2 regions of the Paenibacillus xylanilyticus genome follow, and region 2 is predicted to be linked to the other one. Evidence: riboswitches for the same ligand, from Rfam matches in the RefSeq annotation. Region 2 holds a riboswitch; the other holds the start of a gene.

Region 1 (12,007 bases), 1.9 Mb from region 2:
AAAGATTGAATCTTCCTGTCTATCCTGCAGAAGTGGGTTATCTGACTATTCATCTTCAACGGCTGTATCAAAGGAAAGAAGAAGAGAACAAGTGAAAATTTTCCACGTATGGAATGGCGTCCTGAGAAATTTAGTGTAAAGGCTTGCACTGTTTTTGAAGTGATGCTACAATGGTGTCCGTAATCAAGCAACTGAAAAAAACATAAGCGACGTGTTACTGACTCGATCAGGCATGAGTTTCTAGAGTGTGATTGTTCTTACCTTATACAGGGTATGCTATACCCGAAGGTTGGTACAATTCGCTTTATTAGCTTATGCCTTTTTTGATTTCCCTTGCTTGCATCACGACATACAGATCTAAACGAAAGGGTGAATACGACGCGATGTTTAAAAAGCTTTTTGGCGTCTTGCAAAGAGTAGGTAAAGCTCTTATGCTTCCTGTAGCCATTCTACCAGCAGCGGGCTTGTTGCTCGGAATCGGTAACATGCTGGTGAATCCGGACTTTTTGCAATATGTAACTGCACTGGATACCCCATGGGTAAACTCAATTGCAACAATCATGATGAACGCAGGTCAGATCGTATTTGACAATCTGGCATTGCTCTTTGCAGTAGGTGTAGCCGTTGGGCTAGCCGGAGGCGAAGGTGTGGCAGGTCTTGCGGCCATCATTGGTTATCTGGTGATGAATGTCACTTTGGGTACAGCCGTTGGTGTAACGCCGGCAATGATCGGCGAAGTACCAGGTTATGCTAGCATTTTGGGTATTCCTACACTGAGTACAGGTGTGTTCGGAGGTATCATCATTGGTATAGCCGCAGCACTGTGTTACAATCGGTTCTTCAAAATCGAACTGCCGTCTTACCTTGGATTCTTTGCAGGTAAACGTTTTGTTCCGATTATCACGTCGGTTGTTTCCCTCTTGCTCGGGTTACTGCTGGTGGTTATCTGGCCACCGATTCAAAATGGACTGAATGCTGTATCTCATTTCATGGTAGATACAAGTCCGACGCTCTCGGCATTCATTTTCGGAGTTGTGGAACGGTCCCTTATTCCGTTTGGACTCCATCACATTTTCTACTCTCCATTCTGGTTTGAATTCGGTGAGTATGTGAACAAGGCTGGAGACGTCATTCGTGGGGACCAGCAGATCTTCTTCAACCAATTGCGTGATGGTGTAAACCTCACGGCGGGAACCTTCCAAGTAGGTAAATTCCCGTTCATGATGTTCGGTTTGCCGGCTGCGGCACTTGCGATGTACCATGAAGCAAGACCGGAGCACAAAAAGTATGTTGCAGGGATCATGGGTTCAGCTGCGCTGACCTCGTTCCTTACCGGGATTACAGAGCCACTTGAATTCTCGTTCCTGTTTGTGGCACCAGTCCTGTTTGCAGTACACTGTATCTTCGCAGGTTTGTCTTTCATGACAATGCAAATTCTGGGTGTCAAAATCGGGATGACGTTCTCCGGTGGATTCATTGACTTCCTGATTTTCGGGATCATCCCGAACCGCACACCATGGTGGGACGTTATTATCGTCGGTTTGATTCTTGCCGTGATCTACTACTTCGGATTCCGAATGATCATTCGCAAGTTCAACCTCAAAACACCAGGTCGCGAAGATGCAACACCTGAAACAAACTCGGGTGGAGGATCAGGTTCAACAGACGATCTGCCACACAATATTCTGGAAGCCTTCGGTGGACAGCAGAATATCAAACACCTGGATGCATGTATCACTCGTTTGCGGATTGAAGTAAATGAGAAATCCAATGTAAATAAAGATCGTTTGAAACAATTAGGTGCATCTGGCGTGCTTGAAGTGGGTAATAATGTACAGGCCATTTTCGGTACACGTTCAGATACAATCAAGTCCCAAATGCAGGACATCATTGCAGGACGCACCCCGGCACCAGCACCAGCTGCTGATGTTAAACCTGCTCCTGAAGAGGAGAAGGCAGCGGGAGCAGAAGGCGAACGCATTATTGCCGAAGATATCGTCATGCCGGTTAACGGTGAATTGATGGATATCACTAACGTACCTGATCCGGTTTTTGCCGAGAAAATGACAGGTGACGGTTTCGCTGTGCTGCCGCATGATGGCAAGATTACTTCGCCTGTATACGGTAAAGTGTTTAATGTATTCCCTAGCAAACATGCTGTCGGCATCATGTCTGACGGCGGCAAGGAAGTACTGGTTCATATAGGTGTCAACACGGTGAAATTGAAAGGTCAAGGTTTCAACGTGCTTGTGCAGGAAGGTGACCTGGTATCGGCGGGTCAACCGATTATGGAAGTGGATTTGGAGTATGTAAAAGCTAACGCTCCATCCATCATCTCGCCAGTGATTTTCACCAACTTGCCTGAAGGCTCCACAGTGACCCTGAAGAATAGTGGAGTACTGAAAATTGGCGATCAGCCAATCATTGAGATAAAATAAGAAGTGTTCCGACAATGGCAAGCAAGTGTAAATATATGCAATGCCTAAAATAAACTACTTGAAAGTGAGATGATTGTAATGCAACAAACATTCAGAATTACAGACGAAGATGGTATCCACGCACGTCCGGCGACAGCCTTGGTTAATACAGCTAACAAATTCAAAGGTGCAGAATCCTTTGCAGAAGCTAACGGTAAAAAAGTAACACTGAAATCCATCCTGGGCGTTCTGTCCCTCGGTCTGGAACAAGGCGACACCATCAGCATCATCGTTGAAGGCGAAGGCGAAGCTGAAGCTCTTCAAGCTCTGACTGACGTTATGGTTAACGAAGGGCTGGGCGAAATTAATGCTTAATGTTTCCGGGATCGCGGCTTCGGCGGGTATTGCTATCGCCAAGGCGTTTATCTTGGAGCATCCTGATTACTCTGTAGAAAAACGCCAAATCAACGACGTTGACGCAGAGATCGCAAAACTCGACTCAGCACTGGGCAAGTCCCAGTCTGAGCTTGAGGCGATCAAAGAGCGTACTTTACAAGAGCTTGGCGAGAAGAAAGCTGAAATCTTTGCTTCCCATTTGCTCATTCTGAATGACCCGGAACTGATTGATCCGGTAAAAGCAAAAATTGCTGATGAAAAAGTGAATGCAGAATTTGCACTCAACGAAACGGCATCGCAATTTATCTCCATGTTCGAAAACATGAAGAGTGCTTACCTGCAGGAACGTGCTGCAGATATGCGTGACGTGACCAAACGTGTGCTGAATCACTTGCTTGGTATCGACTTCATGAGTCCGGCTGAGATCAGCGAAGAAGTGATTGTGCTGGCGGAGGATCTGACGCCTTCCGATACAGCTCAATTGAACCGTCAATATGTTAAAGGTTTTGCAACTAACATTGGCGGACGTACTTCCCACTCTGCAATTATGGCTCGTTCTCTTGAAATCCCGGCTGTTGTGGGAACCAAAGACATTCTGGCACAAGCTAAACAAGGCGATATGATTATCGTTGATGGCTTGGACGGTCATGTTCTGGTTAACCCAACAGATGAGGTAATTGCGGAGTATCGTTCCAAACAGGAACAATATGATGCACAACGTGCCGAGTGGAGAAAACTGCGTGACGAACCAACCGTAACAGTGGATAACGTTCATGTGGAACTGGCAGCTAACATTGGTACGCCGAATGACGTTACCGGTGTTCTGGAGAACGGTGGAGAGGCTGTAGGCCTGTACCGTACCGAGTTCTTGTACATGGGCAGAGATAAACTTCCTTCCGAGGATATTCAGTACAATGCTTACAAAGCTGTACTTGAAAAAATGGAAGGCAAACCTGTCGTTGTTCGTACACTCGATATCGGTGGAGACAAAGAGCTTCCATATCTGGATCTGCCAAAAGAAATGAACCCATTCCTTGGTTTCCGTGCAGTTCGTCTGTGTCTGGACCGTCTGGATATTTTCCGTACTCAATTGCGTGCATTGCTGCGTGCAAGCGTACATGGCAACCTGCGTGTCATGTTCCCAATGATCGCAACACTGGGTGAATTCCGTGAAGCGAAAGCGGTCCTGCTCGAAGAGAAGGAAAAGCTGGTAGCTGAAGGGATTGCTGTTTCCGACAGCATCCAACTGGGTATCATGGTCGAGATTCCTTCGACTGCTGTGCTTGCGGATCAATTTGCCAAAGAGGTTGATTTCTTCAGTATCGGAACGAACGATCTGATTCAATACACGATGGCAGCTGACCGTATGAACGAGCGTGTATCCTATCTGTACCAACCATACAACCCTGCTATTTTGCGTCTGGTGAAAATGGTCATCGATGCAGCACATCGCGAAGGTAAATGGGTTGGTATGTGTGGAGAGATGGCGGGAGACGAAACAGCAATTCCATTGCTGCTTGGTCTCGGACTGGATGAGTTCAGCATGAGCGCAACATCCATCCTGCCAGCTCGTAGCCAGATCACCAAGCTGTCCCGTGCGGACATGCAGGAACTGGCTGCCAAAGCTCTGGACATGCAAACTGCTGAGCAAGTGGTTGAATTGGTTCAAAGCATCAAAGCGTAATTTTGCGAGGGTTTTCCTCCGGATTTTAAGGTCTTTTCTTTTTCCGATGAATGGGCTGCAGGAATGCAGCGATATTGCCGGTATCTGCGAACAGCGGATGCCGGCTTTTTTTGCGGGCTAGTTTAGGATTATATGGAATGAGAAAGAGAGGGTTGGCGCGTAGGAGGCAGCGACATCTGCAACTAAAAAACGGCTTCAGCTGACGTTGAAACATCAGCTGGAGCCGTTTAGTTGTATTGCTGGGTATTAACTGCAAGCGCAGTTCAATACAGGTTTACGTGCTGCTGTGGTCTCATCCAGACGGGTAACCGGCGTGCCGTAAGGGGCATTGAGTACCAGTTCAGGTGTCTCTTCTGCTTCCTTGGCGATGCGAATCATCGTATCGATAAAGCCATCCAGCGTTTCTTTGCTCTCCGTTTCCGTTGGTTCAATCATGATACATTCCTCTACGTTGAGCGGGAAGTAGACGGTTGGCGGATGATACCCGAAATCAAGCAGTCGTTTGGCTACATCCAATGTTCTTACACCATATTGCTTCAGGCCCCGGCCAGACATGACAAATTCATGCTTACATACGCCCGGGTACGGAATTTCGTAATAAGGTGCAAGCCGTGCCATCATATAGTTTGCATTGAGTACGGCACATTCGGATACCCGGCGCAAGCCTTCAGGTCCATACGTAAGAATGTAAGCATAGGCGCGTACCAAGATACCGAAGTTGCCGTAATATGCTTTGACCCGACCAATCGATTGATCTCCTTCGCGATCCAGCGCGTATTGTCCCTGATCGTTCTTGATCACCATCGGTTTCGGTAAGAACGGAATCAGGCGATTTTTTACGCCGACAGGTCCCGCACCAGGACCTCCTCCGCCGTGCGGAGTACTCATCGTTTTGTGCAAGTTCAGATGCACGACATCGAAGCCCATGTCACCAGGACGGGTAATACCCATAATGGCATTGGAGTTGGCTCCGTCATAATAGAGAAGGCCACCGGCTTGATGCACGATGGAGGCAATCTCCTGAATGTCCTTTTCAAACAATCCCAGGGTATTTGGGTTGGTCAGCATCAAGGCTGCAGTATCCGAACCTACGGCTGCACGCAGTGCATCCAGATCAACCAGACCGTCCGCCCGGGATGGAATGGTTATTGTCTCGAAGCCAGCCACGGTTGCACTTGCCGGGTTGGTGCCGTGTGAAGAATCCGGAACAATGACTTTGGTCCGCTGTTCACCACGACTTTCGTGATAGGCACGAATCATCATGAGTCCGGTCCATTCACCATGTGCACCAGCAGCTGGTTGCAGGGTCACCGCGTCCATGCCAGTCAGACCTGCAAGGTCGTTTTGCAACGTATACAGAAGTTCAAGTGCACCTTGAATACTGGATTCAGGCTGATGCGGATGAATCTTGGCAAATCCATTGTAGCGAGCGACATCTTCGTTAATTTTCGGATTGTACTTCATTGTACAAGAGCCAAGTGGATAGAATCCATTATCTACCCCGAAGTTCCGGCGGGAAAGGGCAGTATAGTGACGAATGACATCCACTTCAAATACCTCAGGCAGTGCAGCTGCTTCCGAGCGCAGCATTTCCCGGGGAATCAAGCTCGCGGGATCTTGACGCGGAACATCGCATTCAGGAAGGGAGTAAGCGACACGACCCGGGCTGCTCAGTTCAAAGATCAGCGACTGCTCTGGAGCAGGCGATGCTGCTTGTGCCATTTGTTGCGTGCTGGTTTCGGCTTGGGAAGGAGCTGCCGTTTCCGGCTGTCCTTGGATGGTTGTCATTTCCTGAGTCACAGCGATCCCTCCAATACACGTGTGAATTCGTCAATCTCTTCCTTGCTGCGCCGTTCCGTAACAGCGACCAGCATATGTCCGGCAAGCTCCGGGTAATCCCGTCCAAGTTCATATCCACCGATGAAACCGGCATCCAGCAGCTTCAACTGAAGGGCATCAACGTCTGTCCCATCAGGGAGTTGGATCACAAATTCATTGAATGTGGGTGCATTAAAGGTCAGGCTGACTCCAGGAATTGCTGTCAGTGCTTGAAGAGCATAATGACTCTTTTGCAAATTCAGGTCAGCCACATCAATCATGCCCTGTCTTCCCATAGTAGACATATACACCGAAGCGCTTAGGGCAAGCAGTGCCTGGTTGGAACAAATATTGGATGTCGCCTTTTCGCGGCGGATATGTTGTTCACGTGCTTGAAGTGTTAGTACAAAACCTCGTTTGCCGTTGCGATCCGTTGTCTGGCCAACAATTCGGCCAGGAATCCGGCGCATATGAGCCTGGGATACAGCGAAATATCCGCATGTCGGACCACCGAGCGAAGCGGAGATGCCAAGGGGCTGTGCATCACCGACAACGATGTCGGCACCCAGCTTGCCTGGAGCTTCGAGCATACCAAGCGCCAGCGGGTTTGCGCTGACAACGAGCAGACCCTTGTGCGCATGCGCGAGGTCTGCAGCCTGTTTTACATTTTCCACGGCACCGAAGAAGTTCGGGCTCTGGATCATGACAGCTGCGGTATCATTTGATACGGCGGCTTGAAGGGCATCCCAATCGGTCACCCCGTCCTGATAACCAATCTCGACAATCTCCAAATTCAGACCGTGAGCATAGGCTTTCAATACCTGACGGGCTTCGGGATGAACCGTACGGGAGACGATCAGCTGTTTGCGGCGGGTTGCCGCAGCGGCCAGATTTCCTGCTTCTGCAAATGCGGTCGCGCCATCATACATGCTCGCATTGGCTACAGCCATGCCAGTCAGTTCACAGATATACGATTGGAACTCGAAGATCGCCTGGAGCTCGCCCTGACTGATTTCGGGCTGATATGGCGTATAGGCGGTATAGAACTCGGAACGGGAAATGACGTGATTAATCACGGAAGGGATATGATGATCGTATATGCCTGCGCCCAGGAAACTGGCGTGTGTCTCAAAATTGGCATTCGAGCCGGCTTGTTTGGACATATGACGCGTCAGTGCGTATTCATCCAGTTTGGAGGAGACAGGCAGCTCGCCTTGATAACGAATCTCCTGCGGAATGTCCTGGAACAGATCTTCAATCGTATTCACACCGATGGTTGCGAGCATGGCGCTCTGATCCTGTTCAGTCATGGGAATATAGCGGTGCTTGCTCATGCTTGCTCAGCTCCTTGGGTAGGTGTCTTTGACGTACGTGTCCGTTTATGAAAAGGGGTCTTCACAACTTCAGCTTTCAGCTTTTTGCCACGAATCTCAATCTCGAGCGGGGTGCCGAGTGCAGCATATTGGCTGTTAATCAGGGCGAGCCCCAGATTGCGCTTCAGCGTAGGGGACTGTGTACCGGTTGTTACTTCCCCGATCTGCACGCCTTCCGCGTAGATGGGATAGTGGGGACGTGGAATCCCGCGTTCCAGCACTTCAATGCCGACGAGTTTGCGGGCAGGTCCATCATTCTTTTGCTGCAATAACGCTTCGTGTCCGATAAAAGGTCCGGCATTCAGCTTCACAAACATGCCAACGCCTGCTTCCAGCGGTGAAATGGTCGGCGATAGTTCCTGTCCGTAGAGGGGCAGCTTCGCTTCGAATCGAAGTGTATCCCGTGCACCAAGTCCAGCCGGAACCAGTCCGTGGTCAGCACCCGCCTCCATCAATCCGTTCCAGACCGCAGCGGCCTGATCTGCCTGTACGTATAGTTCGAAGCCGTCTTCTCCGGTATAACCGGTGCGGGACAGCAGCAGTTTTACACCACAGACCTCAGCATTCAGTACAAAACGGAAAGGCTCGATTACAGATACGTCGGTATCTGTAACTTTTCCGATGATGTCTGCAGCAAGCGGGCCCTGTAGAGCCAGCAGAGCTGTTTCCGCGGAGTCATTCGTCATGCTCACCCCAGGGACCATGTGCTCCTGCAGCCATGCCCAGTCCTTGTCGATATTGGAGGCATTCACGACGAGCATATAATGCTGATCTTCCAGCTTGTAAACGAGCAGATCGTCCACTACGCCACCGTCCGGGTAACACATTAATGTGTATTGTGCCTGGCCGGGAACCAGTGTAGTTACGTCGTTGGTCGTCAGTTTCTGCAAAAATGCTTCGGCCTGTTCACCCTGCACCGTGAATTCACCCATGTGGGATACATCGAACAGTCCAGCCCGTTCACGCACCGCTTCATGTTCCTTCTGAATCCCGCTGAATTGCACCGGAAGCTCCCAGCCTCCAAAATCGATGCACCGTACACCTTCATATTGCTGATAAAGTGGATAGAGTGGAGTTCTAAGCAAATCGGACATCAAATCACCTCGTTATGGCCGCTACCGGGCCGAGTGTATAACATGAATGATGCATTCTTTTCTTGGATAAGTATGGTTAAGGCTGCTGATGACAGCGCCGGTTTTGATCCTGAATTTCGTTTTTTTGGGAAAAAGGAAAAGGACAGGCCAAAGAACCGGCATGCCAGAAGCACGCTGTATTCTTAGGCTCTGTCCTTGGTACCTGAGAGTTACCCCGCCAATAGGTTGCAGCAGGTTTCCCCTTGGGTGATCAAAACGCCCCTACCGGGCGAATAGATGCTCTCCAGAGTTGCGTCCCGTAAAAGTCCTTTTGCCTGAGAGATTCACCTCCCGCTTGTCGGGTGGTTTACTCCTTCGGCGTTACCGCATGCATCCAAGAGTTGGGCGTCACGGGTAATCTCTCCCTTTACATTCATCCGCGGGTGATGCACACAACGATTAACATTTACTCTCTCATTAAAACGTGAATCCCCTATCGATGTCAAGAACGATATCACAGAAATTAATAAAAAACCGAATAATATTTAGTTATCTCAATTTATTGTTCGTGTATATAAAAAGAGTGCGCTTTCTATTCTAATATTACCCATTATATGTAGAGTGAGGGTGTTTGCGTTACAGGCTGTAATCATCAAAAATCAAATAATTTGTGAGGTATCTTGACATTTCAATCCAAAATATCTTACGCTATGTTCTGGGAAAAAGGTTGGCCGAAGGACGCATGCACTCATTAATGAAAAGCGAGGCGGATATCGATGAGCGAATTGAAAAGTGATTTCCTGTACAGTGAAGAGCACGAGTGGGTGCAAACCGTAGGGGAGGATACTGTACGGATCGGCATTACCGAGTTCGCGCAGCATCAGCTGGGTGACATTGTGTTTGTGGAATTGCCTGACCTTGAATCGGATGTAAAAGCAGAAGACAGCATTGGTACGATTGAATCCGTTAAAACGGTTTCGGATTTGTTTTCTCCGGTAAGCGGTTCGATTATTGCTGTGAATGAAGCACTGCAGGATGCACCTGAACTCGTCAACAGTTCACCTTACGAAGAAGGCTGGATGATTGAGATTCGTGTTGAAGGTGATCTGACAGCAGCGTTGTCTAAACTTATGAATGCAGATGCATATCGTAAGCATACCGAGGAGTGAAATGTATTTGCATTAAATAACCTTTAGTAATTAATGTTTTTTTTGATAAATTGGACGGTCGTTCACGTCTTCAGAGCCTGTGTGAGCCTTGGTGCTCATACAGGTTTTTTTGTGTTCAAAAGGACAGGCTTGTTGCCATATAAGGCACTTGAACAGGATGGAATAAGGCTGAATCGCACAAGCTATATGATAGAATTTAACACCGTAAATGATATAAGTCACACACGAAAAAAGCCAAGTATATCAATGGTTAGAACCCTCTCAGCACCATAAAAACGATTACATAAACACAATGTTGTCATCAATGATCATGACGAAAGTACGCTTTCATTTCGTTGAACCGGAGACCAAACTGGCTTAGGATAACAGCAGGGGAGAAATGATACCCCTTTCATAAATGATAACTACTTGATCCGAGGAGGATAATACAATGAGTAACTTGGACCAAACGTCCAATTCCAAAGGCGGTCTCCGGGTAGGCGTTCAGCGTTTTGGCCGATTCCTGAGTGGTATGGTTATGCCGAATATGGGTGCATTTATTGCCTGGGGGCTAATTACGGCCATGTTTATCAAAACAGGCTGGTTCCCTAACGAAACGATTGCAACGTTAGTAGATCCGATGATCAAATATTTGCTGCCACTTCTTATCGGTTACACTGGAGGTACGATGGTGCATGGCCAGCGTGGTGGTGTCATTGGTGCCATCATGACTATAGGGGTTATCGTCGGCAGTGACATTCCGATGTTCCTGGGTGCCATGATTGCCGGACCACTGGCTGCATGGATCATCAAAAAGTTCGATAAAGCCGTTGAAGGCAAGATCAAAGCAGGGTTCGAGATGTTGGTTAATAACTTCTCTGCCGGTATTATCGGTGGTATCCTGGCGATCATTGCACTGCTGGGTATCGGACCTGCTGTAGAAGGAATTAGCACCGTATTATCGGCTGGTGTACAGGGGCTGATGAATCTGGGATTGCTCCCACTCGTCAACCTGATCATTGAACCAGGGAAGGTATTGTTCCTGAACAATGCAATCAACCACGGCATTCTAACACCGATTGCAACAGATCAAGCAAGAGAATTGGGTCAATCCGTATTATACATGCTTGAATCGAACCCGGGTCCCGGACTTGGCATCCTGCTGGCTTACTGCTTCTTCGGTCGTGGAACAGCAAGATCTTCCGCACCGGGTGCGGTGATCATCCACTTCTTCGGGGGAATTCATGAAATTTATTTCCCTTACATTCTGATGAAACCGATTCTGATTCTTGCGGCAATCGCAGGCGGCGTGGCAGGTACAGCAACCTTCATGCTTACTGGAGCAGGACTGGTCTCAGCACCTTCACCGGGTAGTATCATTGCATATTCCCTGTTAACGCCAAAAGGTGGATATCTGCCGATGCTCGCCGGGGTGGCTGTGGCCGCTATCGTATCCTTCCTGGTTGCAGCACTGCTGCTGAAAACAGGTAAGCAAAAAGAAGAAGATCTGGAGTCTGCAGCGAATCGCATGAAAGACATGAAGAGCCAAGGCAATACAGCGAATGCTGCTGTTACAGCAGATAATCGTGAAGCAGACAGAGCCGCGGATTTGGCTTCTTCCGCTGTGAAAGCAAAAACCGATGTGAAGAAAATCGTCTTCTCCTGTGATGCAGGCATGGGTTCAAGTGCCATGGGGGCTTCCATTCTCCGCAAGAAGATGAAAGCCGAAGGGATTGACGTTGCGGTAACCAACACAGCAATCAGTGATATCCCGCAGGACGCAGACGTTGTTATAACGCAGAAGACATTGACGGACCGTGCCCGCAGCGTGGCACCGAATGCAGAACATATATCCATCGACAACTTCCTAAAAAGCCCGGAATACGATGCGCTCGTTGAACGCCTGAAATAACAGGTTTGCGATCGTTTTCCCTGAGCCGGAGGCTTGAGATATGAGTATTACGAAAAGACAGCGTGAAATTGTGGAGTTCCTGTTGGAACATCCGCAGGAAGTAACCGCCGGCGACATTGCAATAGCGGTCAAAGTCAGCACACGAACCGTCCATCGGGAGCTTCAGATGATTGAGAAGTGGCTTGC
Region 2 (12,007 bases):
GATGAGAGACAACGTGAACATATTGCTGGTGGAGGATGATCCGGAAATTGCCCGCATTTTGATGGACCATCTTCGGCGAGAGGGATATGGGGTGACCTGGGCTTCGAGCGGCCTGGAGAGCTGGGAAGATTTCAGGACGGGGACCTATCAGCTGGTCCTGCTCGATCTGATGCTGCCGGAGATGGACGGGTTCACGGTATGTAAAAATATCCGGCTGATCAGCGACGTTCCGCTGCTCATGATGAGTGCACGCATTGAAGAGGAGAGCAAGGTTAGAGGTCTTGGTCTGGGCGCTGACGATTATATTACCAAGCCGTTCAGCCTGGCGGAGCTTACAGCCCGCATTGAATCCCACCTGAGCAGATATCGCAGATATCAGGGCATCAAGCCGGAAGCGACCCATCAAGCTTACAACGACGGCTTGTCGATCAACCCATTGAATCAACAGGTGCAGGTTCACGGGGAAGATGTCGTACTGACGGGCAAGGAGTGGGCTTTGCTCACGCTGCTCGCTTCTCATCCGGGCCGTGCATTCACCAAAGCGGAGCTGTATGAACATGTGTGGAACCAGCCAGTAGCAGGAAGCTCAGGTACGGTTACCGTCCATGTCAAAAGCCTGCGGGCCAAGCTTGGCGACGAACCACATCAACCACGCTGGATTCAGACCGTGTGGGGCAGCGGATACCGATTTATAGGAGATATAGCAGAATGAAGCTGAAGTACTGGTTGATGGTTGCTTTTCTCATTGTGATGCTGCTTCCTGTCGCTGCAGGTTGGGCACTCTTCTCCCTGTACAACTACTATAACGACCAGCGCTCCGTAGCGGAATATGTAGAATTAACCGGGCGTCTTGCTCCCATTGAAAAGAGGTTGTCCGATCCGGAACTGTACCGTCTGCAATCTTCGGATGCCTATGCGTCAGTCTCTGAACTGGCTAGTGATCAAGTAAACGTTGACCTCTATCTGCCTTCAGGGATCCGGGTGTATACATCCGGCGGAGATACCTGGGCTGCCGGAGCTTATACGGTCAGGGGTTCGGAGCTATATCGTGATCTGTACGACATGCAGATTCGTCATCGCACGTTTACGCTGAAAAAGCCAGTATGGGAAAAGGGTGAACTGATTGGCATTTACGAGATTACCATGCTTCGCGGAGAGTGGCTGGAGGGCATCTCGGTTCGGACAGCCTGGGTCGTTGGGTTCGCTGGTGTTTTCTTTATCCTGTTATATGGCACCGTGCTCTGGCTGCTATCCAGAAAGCTCTTCCGTCCGATGAGACATCTGATGGGCCGAATGCATGCGTTTGCGCGGGGTGAGGTCCCCGTAGATAGCGTGCCTGCACGTCGGGATGAAATGGGCATGCTGCTGGAGCAATTTGATGCGATGCAGGAGAAAGTCAGGCAGACTCAGGCAGAGGTGGAGAAGGAGCAAAAAGAGAAAGAGCTCATGGTCGCTTCGCTGTCTCATGATCTGAAGACACCATTAATGTCCATCAGTGCCTATGCGGAGGCACTCAGTGTGGATGCTCCGCTGGAGCCGTCAGAGAGACGGGACTACCGGGATGTGTTGTTTGGTAATGTGGAACGGATGAAACACATGATTGGTGAACTTGAAATGTATACGGCGCTGGGTTCCAGTGAATTGGAGATGGCCATGGTGGAGGTGGAAGGAGAAGAGTTCTTCGATATGCTGCTTGGAAGTTACGGGGGACTTGCCGAGCGTGGACAGATTGAGGTGAGAACGGCTGTCCGCACGGACCGCCTTTACCGGCTTCATCCCGAACAACTGATGCGTCTGACAGATAATTTGATCAACAATGCACTGCGTCATACAAGCCAGAACGGTTTGATGGGTCTAGGTGTGATTGCTTCAGATCAGCCGCTGCCGGAATGGGTTATTCCAACACTGGCGCAGGAGCTGAATGAGTACAGAACGGGAGCAACATTAATTCTGGTGCAAAATGAAGGGACTGCTATTCCCGAAGAACAGCTGGATCGTATTTTCGAACCCTATGTTCAACATCAGAATCAGGAAGAGAAGGCGTATGCGGGCAGTTCGGGTCTCGGATTAAGCATAGCCAAACGGATTGCGATCAAGCATGGAGGTGAGATGCGCATGTGGTCGGCTGAAGGATATGGCACGCTGGCTGCATGTCGATTGCCCGAGTTGTAATGCCCTTAAACGAAATGAGAGAGGATGAACGATAATGATGAAAAAAGGATGGATGATGCTCGGTACAGCGCTACTTGCGGGGTCACTGCTCGGAGGCTGCGCAGAGAAGGATCTGGTTGGCCTGTCTGGTGATGAGATGATCGAGAAGGTTGTCACTGCAGAAACGAAGCCCGTTTCGTACTATGCCGAAGGTGTAATGAAAGTGTGGTCGGATGATAAATTGAGTCACACCATGCACATTAAGGAATGGGTTGACGGAGAGACCGGGCGTAAGCGCACCGAAACAGAGGAGAATGGCCATATCAGCTACGCGGTCAATAACGGAACAGATATCACCATTTACGAAAAAGAGACCGGTACGGCCTATTCGATGAACGTAGCTGCCACGGGACAACAGCCAGAACAGACTCAAAAGCAGATGCTGGTGGATCAGCTGGAACGGTTGCGGGATTCCCATGATGTGGATATGATGGGACAGGAAGAGCTTCACGGACAGGAAGTCATTCACATCAAGCTGATGCCGAAAGAGAATGGCACCTTATCCATCTCCTCTGAATATTGGGTTGACCCCAAAACGTGGATGATTGTTAAAGTCATCAGCACATATGGTGATGAAAAGTCAGAAATGGTCTATGATCCGATTCAATATGATCCCGAATTTTCGGAGGATACGTTCGTAATCGACATTCCCGAAGAAGTGGAAGTGAAAGATCTGAACGATCTGAGCCAGCGTTCGGAAGTGAGTCTGGAAGAAGCCGAACAAGCGTTGGGCCAACCCTTTTTACAGGATATGAGCGGTGAGCTTGAGCTGTCTCGGGTGGAGATGTTTTCATCAAGCGGAGAGTTGGGCAGGGATGAAGTGATTTTGTATTACGTCAACAACGACAAGGTTGAAGTGAGTCTGTCCGTATTCAAGGCACCGGATGAAAATGTGGATGATACACTGCTGCCTGATGAGTCCAAGGTGGAGGTTCGGGATACCGAGGGTTCGTATATGAAGAGCATACGAAACATATCATGGACTGAAAATGGGCTGCGTTACTCCATCATGGGTGAGAACGAGGAATGGACGAAGGAGAAGCTTCAGGCTTGGGCGAAGGAACTGAAGCTTCCTAATCAGCCTTAATTTTGAATGGTAGGAGAGTGTGAGTCACGCAATGGATTACACAGAGGTTAACAACGGAGAACTGCGACGTCTCCACCCCAAAGCGAAACAAGCTACAGCCCTGACGGCCCTTATGGTCAATGGGCTGTTGACTCTTTTGGCTGCTGGATATCTGATGATCGCATGGGTTAGAGACTGGGTGCTGTGGCCGGGCTGGATTGGCTTAGGGCTTTTTATCATTTCACTGGTCTGGTACACATGGATTTTGCCCGGCTTGCGACACCGACACTTTAGTTTTCGGGTGGCTGAGGATGAAGTGGAGATCCATTCCGGCTGGTTATGGCATACGGATACGATTGTGCCGATGACGCGTGTACAGCAGGTGGAACTGGAGAGTGGTCCGCTGCTGCGAAAGTATGGACTTGCCAAGGTCAGCATCGTTACTGCCGCAGCCACACTCCATATCGCCGGACTGGAAAGAGAGGAAGCAGAGCAATTGAAGCGCAGTATCGGACATCTGGCGAAGGTGGAAGATCCCGATGAATGAACCCAAGCATCTACATAAGCTGTACATGTTATTTCCCTTTTTTAGCGTAATGAAGTCCATCATTCCCATCCTCGTTCTACTCATCATCAAAGGCGTGAACTGGAGCAAATTTCCCTGGTATGGTTATGCTGCTGCCCTTGTTCTATTTACGCTTCCTATTATTCTGTATGGGTGGTTTAAATGGCGTAAATTCAGCTACACGCTTCAGGATGATCGGATTGTGCTGCGTCAGGGCATCTTTGTCCGGGAGGAGAAATCGATCTATTTCAGCCGTATTCACTCCATCCAGACACAGCAGCCTCTGATTCAGCGCTTGCTCCGGCTAGCCCAGCTCAAGATTGAGACGCCGGGCGGCAGCAAAGAGGCCGATGGTGTATTACCTGCTCTGGCAGTTGCGGAGGCCGAACGGATAGAGCAGTGGTTGTATCAGAAACGGAATGAGGCTGTGAAGAAAGCGGAAGCACCTCTCCCAGCTGAACATGCTGAAGATCTTAACTCTGATGAAGAGGGAGAATCTCCTGAGCAAAAGGAGAAACACATCCAGGCATCCGCTACGCTTATGCAGCCAGAACGGGAAGTTCTGCTGCGGCTGTCAGCCGGAAGACTGTTTGCCGGAGCGCTGACCACGATGAATTTGCCGCTCGTCGTCGTATTCGGTACGGGGGTTTATTCCTTCGCGGATGATCTGCTCCCTGCGCACTTCTACAGCAGCTTGGTTGAGCGGGCTGGACAGCTGCCGGCGATCTGGTGGCTCGGACTTGTTCCTGTCATGTTTTTGCTGGCCTGGATCTTGTCTGCTGTCCTGTTCACGATAAAGTATGCCGGATTCACAGTGGAGCAGGAAGGCGGTAATATTACGATAGTTTCCGGATTGCTCGACCGAAAGAAGCATGTGTTCTCTCCAGGGAAGGTCCAGGCGGTAGAGATCAGGGAGGGACTGCTGCGACAGCCGTTTGGTTATGCCGAGGTGGAGATTTATGTTTTGACTTCAGAAACGGAGAAAAAAATGATGCTTCATCCGCTGCTGCCGCTCCGCGATGTCAATGAGCTGCTTGCCCGAATTGTACCGCAATTCGTCATGCAGCCACCCGCCAACAGACCACCGGACCGAGCTCGCTGGTTATTCTTGCGCTGGAAACTGCTTGGCGCAGCCCTACTGGGAACAGCGGGGACGGTGTTTCTGGGCCCGGTGGGTGCATTTCTAATTCTCCTTGTTCCCTTATGTGCCGTTTGGGGGTACGGTTGCTTCAAGGATGAAGGGCTGAGTATTCAGGGCAAGCTGCTAACCATTCGCCACCGGGCCATCTCCCGCAGAACAGCACTGATGCGCCGGCCTCATGTGGTCACAGTGGATACGGTGGCTACCCGAAGACAGCGAGGCAAGTCCTTGTTATCCGTTCGGGCGAGGCTGATGGTGAATCGAGGCGGCTTCAAAGCCATATTCCTGGAATATGGTCAGGCTAATGCCGTAAATGAATGGTTTCGGCAGGCTTCGGATTTGACCCAAAAATGATATAGAAAAGCAGCTTGGATTAAACCGACTTGGGACTGCCCGATTAATGGCAGTCTTTTTTCTGTACGGAAAGCCCTGCGATATATGATGATCGACGCAGGCATTGTCCATTTTTTTACTGCGAAAAAGGATCAAATAGGAGATAATACAATTATTGGGTTTTAAATCAGTGCATTGAATGATTTAAGGAATGAATCCGGGAGGGATATAATGGATGAGTAATGATCGTGATCAGGGGAAAGGGAAGGGCGCCGAGTCAGGTGGATGGAAACATGCCGGCTTGCTGCTGGGCGGAGTAGGCATATCCAATCTGGGGGATTTTATCTACATTGTGGCCATTAATTTGATGGTGCTTAACATGACACAGTCCCCGGCGGCAGTCGCAGGCTTGTGGATTATCTCGCCGATTGCCTCGGTATGCACCAAGTTCTGGTCAGGCAGTCTGATTGACCGCTACGACCAGCGGCAGCTGATGATTGGGGCAGATGTGGTGAGAGCTGTGCTCGTGGCATTGCTTCCGCTGATGCCTAGTCTATGGATGATGTACTGCGTTATGTTTCTTGTCAGCATGTCCTCATCCATATTCGTACCTTCTTCGCAGGTGTACATCACCCGACTGGTTCCTACTGAGCGGCGCAAGCGATTCAATTCCCTGCAGGCCATGATCAGTTCAGGTGCTTTTATTACCGGTCCGGCCATAGCCGGAGTCATGTTGATCTATCTGTCTCCTGCAGCGGCGATCTATGCCAATGCAGCTTCCTTTGTGGTGTCGGCGCTCATCCTGATGTTCCTGCCAAGGCTGGGCACGGGAGAGCAGAGCAGCGGTAGGACAAGGCTAACCCCTCGCCTGATCGCTCAGGATTGGCGAGCGGTAATGCTATTCAGTCGCCAAGCAGGATATGTGGTGAGCATCTATGCCCTGTTCCAGATTATTCTTGTTATTGGCATGTCGCTGGATGCACAGGAAGTGGTATTTATCCGACAAGTCATGAACCTGTCCGAGTCACAGTATGGGGCGTTGATGAGTGTTACTGGAGCAGGATACATGGTGGGGTCTCTGCTGGTGTGGTTGTTCGCCAAACACTTGTCCATCCGTCACATGATGGGCGGAGGCGTGCTCTTGGTTGCGCTTGGCTATTTCCTGTTCGCTCGTTCGTTTTCGTTCGAGCTTGCCGCATTCGCCTTTATCCTGCTAGGGCTGTGTTCGGCGCCGGCAAACACGGGACTGGTCACCTTTTATCAGAATAATATACCGGTAGACTTGATGGGGCGAATGAGCAGCGTACTTGGACTCATGCTGAGTGCATTGCAGGTCATTTCGATTTTGGTCATGGGTGTAGTTGCCGAAGTGATCTCTCTTCGAACGGTATATACGGTCGTTTCGGCCGTTCTGATGCTGGGTGCCCTTCTGTTATGGCTTACGAGCTGGCTTCCTTCAAGACAGTCATATTATAAGGATCACAGCTCATCATCAAAATCTCTCCATAGCTAGTCTATATCCTATTGAAAACTGAACGATTCCGTGGAAGGCTGCATATAATATTAGTGGAATTTTGCCAAGATGATAATGATGCGTTACTTTTGTTGACATTACGTGTGTTGCATATTAATCTGTTATATGAATGATCAATCTCATAAGGACAACGTTTGATATGTGTTCAAGCGAATATATACGATACAGCGGATGAGAACGAGCGGGAGAGACCTGGGAAGGCCATTGGTTTCAGTAGGCTGCCAGGCACCGAAGGAGCAAGCCGCTGCGCACCCGGCGCAGGTGGTTAATCTCTCAGGTAAATGTACCATCGTTGGACGCAGCTCTGGAGAGTGCGCGAATGCGCCACCCAAGGGGTATATGATGAGAAGGGTACCCCATGGGGCGGCCTCTGATCATGAAACTCTCAGGTAACGAGGACAGAGAGAGGGCCTAAAGCCTTCTACTGTCCTTTTTTGATGTCATCATTCAGTAATTAAGGAACATTATGGTGCATGTCTGGATGGATATGACGATATGGAGGGGTGCAGGATGCGATTTAAAGATGTTTTTTCAATTATTGGTCCGTCGATGACGGGCCCTTCAAGTTCACATACAGCTGGGGCAGCGAGACTGGGGAGAATTGCACGGCAGTGGCTGGGGTGTACGCCTGAACGTGCCAGGCTGACACTATACGGCTCATTTGCAGATACGTATCAAGGTCACGGTACGGATCTGGCGTTAATTGGTGGTTTGCTTGACTATGTCACGGATGATCCGCGGATACCAGACGCCGAGAAATATGCTGAACAAGCGGGCATGGAGGTGGAGTTCTACACGAGTGGACTGCCTGCTCCGCATCCGAATACGGTCAAAATTGAGTTGTGGCACGGCGAGCGTCAATGTTCACTCGTTGGTGCTTCGATTGGCGGCGGCAGTGTGTCGGTGCATGCGCTTAATGATTTTCGGGTACAGATCAGTGGGGAATTCCCCACACTCGTTCTGCGTCATGCGGACAAGGCAGGGGTGCTTGCTTCCGTGACGTCTACGATCAGCTCCTCAGGGGTTAATATTGGTTATATGCAGGTAGACCGGAAAGCCCGGGATGGCGAAGCGCTAACAGCCATGGAAATGGACGGAGCACCGAGTGCCGAGATGTTGGAACGCCTGCGTTCACTGGATCATGTGCTGGATATTCGTGTCATTGATTTGAAGAGAGGGGTTGATTCGGATGCGGTTTAAGCACTTGCATGAGCTGAATACGATCTGTACGGCTGAATCCAAAACCATAGCCCGGCTAATGATCGAGGAGCAGGTTCAGGAGACCAATACGCCGGAAGCAGACGTTGTGCGGCAGATGTCGGAATATTATCAGGTGATGAAAGAGGCTGTACGCAAAGGACTGACAGAGGACACCACTTCGCGCAGTGGCTTGACTGGAGGAGACGGCAAAAAGTTGGCCGAATATATTCGTCAGGGCGAGACGTGCTCAGGTGACGCTTCCGCGCTGGCCATGGCCTATGCCCTGTGTGTATCTGAAGTCAACGCATCGATGGGCCGAATTGTGGCTACGCCAACAGCCGGTTCTTGCGGGATCATTCCCGGTGTATTCATCAGCTCCCAGGAGCGATTCGGATGGAGTGATGAGCATCTGGTGAACGGCTTATTCTGTGCAGGTGCTATCGGATATGTCATTGCCAATAACTCATTTATTTCCGGTGCAGAGGGTGGCTGTCAGGCAGAAGTCGGTTCTGCGATCGGCATGGCCGCTGGTGCAATGGTAGAGCTGCGCGGAGGGACGCCGGAGCAGGTCGTTCATGCCGTAGGTCTCGCGTTAAAAAATACACTGGGCCTCATCTGTGATCCGGTTGCAGGGCTTGTTGAAATTCCATGCATCGTCCGCAATGGACTCGGTGCGGTAACGGCCCTGGCCGCAGCCGATATGGCGCTTGCCGGGGTAAGAAGTGCCATCCCATCGGATGAAGTCATTGACGTCATGCTGGAAGTGGGAAGTGCGATGCCGAGCAGGCACCGCGAGACAGCGCAGGGCGGGTTGGCCCAGACGCCAACAGGCCGGAAAATGATGGAGAAGCTGGCGAAACCCAAAGCGAAGCGTGCGGAACCTGAAGCTGAGTCCGAACCACAGAGCACGAAGGATAATTCGAAAGAGCAGGCATAGAACGAAGCCGATAGGATAGGATTTATTATACGGGAGACAAAATGGAGAAAAGCGTCCGCTGGCCTTTACAGGTCATGCAGGACGCCTTTTTTTATTTGAAGAGAAAGGGCTTCAGTCTAACTCTGGGCTTTACAGGAGAAAGCTCATGTAATCTACGACGATGAGAAATAAATATTTACTGTTTATCCCTGACTGATATCCGTACTTAACACGGCATAACCGTATGCTGGCAGTTCAACAGCGAGAACATCGCCGTCCTTAGCTGTGCGGTGGTTACCGTCCAACAATTCGGTCCATTCGCCCGCGCCACCTTCGAATTCAATGATCGCCGTTTCCTCCGAACGATTGAACAGAACGAGAATGCGTTCATCCTCACTCTGCCGTTCGAGAATCAGCTGGCTGCCCTCAGGACGGGCTTGCAGGAATCGGACTTGACCTTCTGCACGGAGAGCGGGATGGGCATGGCGAAGAGCGATGAGCAGCTGATAAAAGGTGAACAACTCACGGTCCTGCTTCGCCTCGTCCCACTCCATGCATTTCCGGCAGCCCGGATCTTGGTCGCCATCCAGCCCAATCTCGTCTCCGTAATAGATGCACGGCGTGCCCAGATAAGTGAACTGGAACAATGCGGCCAGTTTCATCTTGCGCTGATCGCCTTCACATAGCGTCAGCAGCCTTGGGGTATCATGGCTATCCAGCAGGTTGAACGCCACTTCGCTGGCTTGCAGCGGATAACGTGACAGCTGCCGTCCGATGGAATTCGCGAACGTCTCGGCATTCATTTTATTTTTGACAAAGAAACCATTCACGGCATCGGTAAACGGATAGTTCATGGCAGCGTCGAACTGATCGCCTTGCAGCCATGCCGAGGATTCATTCCAGATTTCTCCGAGAATATAAGCTTCAGGATTCGCAGCCTTGACCACCCGGCGGAAATCGCGCCAGAACGCATCATCCACTTCGTCCGCAACGTCCAGCCGCCAGCCGTCCATGCCCACTTCCTTGATCCAATACTCCGCTACCTTCAGCAGATAGTCCTTCACCTCCGGATTTTCCGTGTTCAGCTTCGGCATATGAGGCTCGAATCCAAAGGTCTCATACGTAGGGATGCCATCCTTCACAGCCAGCGGGAATTCATGAACATGGAACCAATCCTTGTATTTGGACTTCTCCCCGTTCTCCTGTACGTCCACAAAAGGGGCAAACGTCTTCCCGGAATGATTGAACACCGCATCGAGAAGCACCCGGATACCGCGTTCATGACACAGCTTGACCAAGCGTTTCACGGTGTCTGCATCACCGAAATGCCGATCTACCCGGAGATAATCCTCAGTATCATATTTATGATTGGTGGTTGCTTCGAAGATGGGGGTAAAATAAATGGCATTAATGCCTAGCTCACTGAGGTAGTCCAGATGATCCATTACACCCTGAAGATCACCTCCAAAGAAGTTGGATGGTGTAGGCTCGCCGCCCCATGGCTCAACATTCTCCGGATTCAGCTCTGGATTGCCGTTGGCAAATCGCTCGGGGAAGATCTGATAGAAAACCGCATCCTTGACCCACTCAGGCGGTGTAAAGACCGCACCCTGGTGAATATAGGGGAACTGAAACATCTGCCCCGGATCGTCCGGTTCGTCTTCCTGGAAACCCGTTTCGGACATCCAGATCTGCTCGTCTCCGCTTTTGAGCAAAAAGGAGTATTTCAGACGATGGTACGGAGGCTTTATTTCACCTTCATAGTAGTCGAACATGGAGTCTGAGGTGAATTTGGTTAAAGAGATCTGCTTTTTGGTATTTTCCCATGCGTATTTGTCGCCAGTCATGGCGTATACCTCGGTGAGATCATTCTTCTTGGCACGCAGGCGCAGGCGAACAGTATCCTTATCGTAGGCATATGCCCAGTTCCGCTTGGGTTGATGATAGATGGCTTCCAGCAGCATGTTACAATTCCTCCCGTCTATTCACTTCATATGTACATCATGGACATCATGCATGGCATTTCTGTAACTGAAGATTAAGGTATAATACTAATGAAAGTAACGGAGTAGTCCCTTTCGATGGTGCTTCGTTCGTACATACAGCTTACTCCAATATGTTCAGATATATAATTAACCCAAAGGGTGCAGAAAGGAAACGAATCCACGCATGAAAACAAAACTGCTATACATTGAGGACGATACAGAAATCGCGACATGGGTCAGAGCTGACCTGGAGGAACGCGGTTATGAGGTAATATGGCTGGGAAGCGGTGAAGGTGCAGCAGAAGCTGCCGGGGGCTGCTCACTGATTATTTTGGATGTTATGCTGCCTGGGCTGGATGGATTTACGGTAGGACAGCGGATGAAAAAGGAACATCCTTCCGTGCCCATCGTCATGCTCTCGGCCAGAACATCCATCGATGACAAGCTGCATGGGCTTGATTTTGCCGATGATTATGTAACCAAGCCGTTTCACCCTGATGAGCTCGCTGCACGCATTGAAGTACAGCTGCGCAAGGCAGGAACTACCGTTTCGTCCGATGCTGCCCTGAAGCTGGATCACCTGTCCATCTATGAGAAGGACAATCGGATCGTCAATGAGGAGACCGGGGAGGAGATCATTTTATCGGGCAAACAATTTCACATCTTCGCCTACCTGCTCAGGCATATGGGCATGATTCGTACGAAAGAACAGATTTACGAGGCTGTCTGGAACGAGCCTTATCTGGATGGGGATAAGACATTAATGGTACATATTCGCCATCTGCGCGAAAAGCTTGAACGGGATCCGGCCAATCCGTCGGTTATTCAAACTGTACGCGGGGTTGGATACCGTGTGAAGAAACCATGATCAGGCGGTTCAGAAAGCAAGAGAATCGGGCAGAACAGAGCGCAGGAAAGAAGAACGAACAACGAAAGCTCCGATTCGGCCGCTCGCTGATGTCCCGTTATATGCTTCTGATCCTGTGTGCGGTTTTGTTCGTCCCCGTTGTTCTTCCGATCACATCTTTCATTTATGTCCTAGTCGTTAATAACGTG

What was found. Region 2 has a riboswitch for glycine ahead of sdaAB (L-serine ammonia-lyase, iron-sulfur-dependent subunit beta). Riboswitches for the same ligand answer to the same signal wherever they lie in the genome.
Region 1: linked by a shared signal. The riboswitch ahead of gcvT (glycine cleavage system aminomethyltransferase GcvT) and the one ahead of sdaAB (L-serine ammonia-lyase, iron-sulfur-dependent subunit beta) in region 2 are both predicted to bind glycine.

Annotation. Positions count from the first base shown of each region.
Region 1 covers NZ_CP044310.1:5,042,282-5,054,288, reverse strand. Annotated here, with positions in the region: gene glcT (glucose PTS transporter transcription antiterminator GlcT) at 1-95, shown strand, start outside; gene ptsG (glucose-specific PTS transporter subunit IIBC) at 384-2,438, shown strand; gene F4V51_RS22435 (HPr family phosphocarrier protein) at 2,517-2,792, shown strand; gene ptsP (phosphoenolpyruvate--protein phosphotransferase) at 2,785-4,497, shown strand; gene gcvPB (aminomethyl-transferring glycine dehydrogenase subunit GcvPB) at 4,744-6,219, opposite strand; gene gcvPA (aminomethyl-transferring glycine dehydrogenase subunit GcvPA) at 6,294-7,649, opposite strand; gene gcvT (glycine cleavage system aminomethyltransferase GcvT) at 7,646-8,782, opposite strand; glycine riboswitch at 9,075-9,198, opposite strand; gene gcvH (glycine cleavage system protein GcvH) at 9,538-9,930, shown strand; gene F4V51_RS22405 (PTS mannitol transporter subunit IIBC) at 10,361-11,821, shown strand; gene F4V51_RS22400 (BglG family transcription antiterminator) at 11,862-12,007, shown strand, end outside.
Region 2 covers NZ_CP044310.1:484,319-496,325, forward strand. Annotated here, with positions in the region: gene F4V51_RS02340 (response regulator transcription factor) at 2-712, shown strand; gene F4V51_RS02345 (HAMP domain-containing sensor histidine kinase) at 709-2,172, shown strand; gene F4V51_RS02350 (LolA family protein) at 2,207-3,298, shown strand; gene F4V51_RS02355 (PH domain-containing protein) at 3,330-3,824, shown strand; gene F4V51_RS02360 (PH domain-containing protein) at 3,817-5,337, shown strand; gene F4V51_RS02365 (MFS transporter) at 5,552-6,829, shown strand; glycine riboswitch at 7,023-7,148, shown strand; gene sdaAB (L-serine ammonia-lyase, iron-sulfur-dependent subunit beta) at 7,361-8,050, shown strand; gene sdaAA (L-serine ammonia-lyase, iron-sulfur-dependent, subunit alpha) at 8,040-8,987, shown strand; gene F4V51_RS02380 (alpha-glycosidase) at 9,170-10,930, opposite strand; gene F4V51_RS02385 (response regulator transcription factor) at 11,136-11,819, shown strand; gene F4V51_RS02390 (sensor histidine kinase) at 11,816-12,007, shown strand, end outside.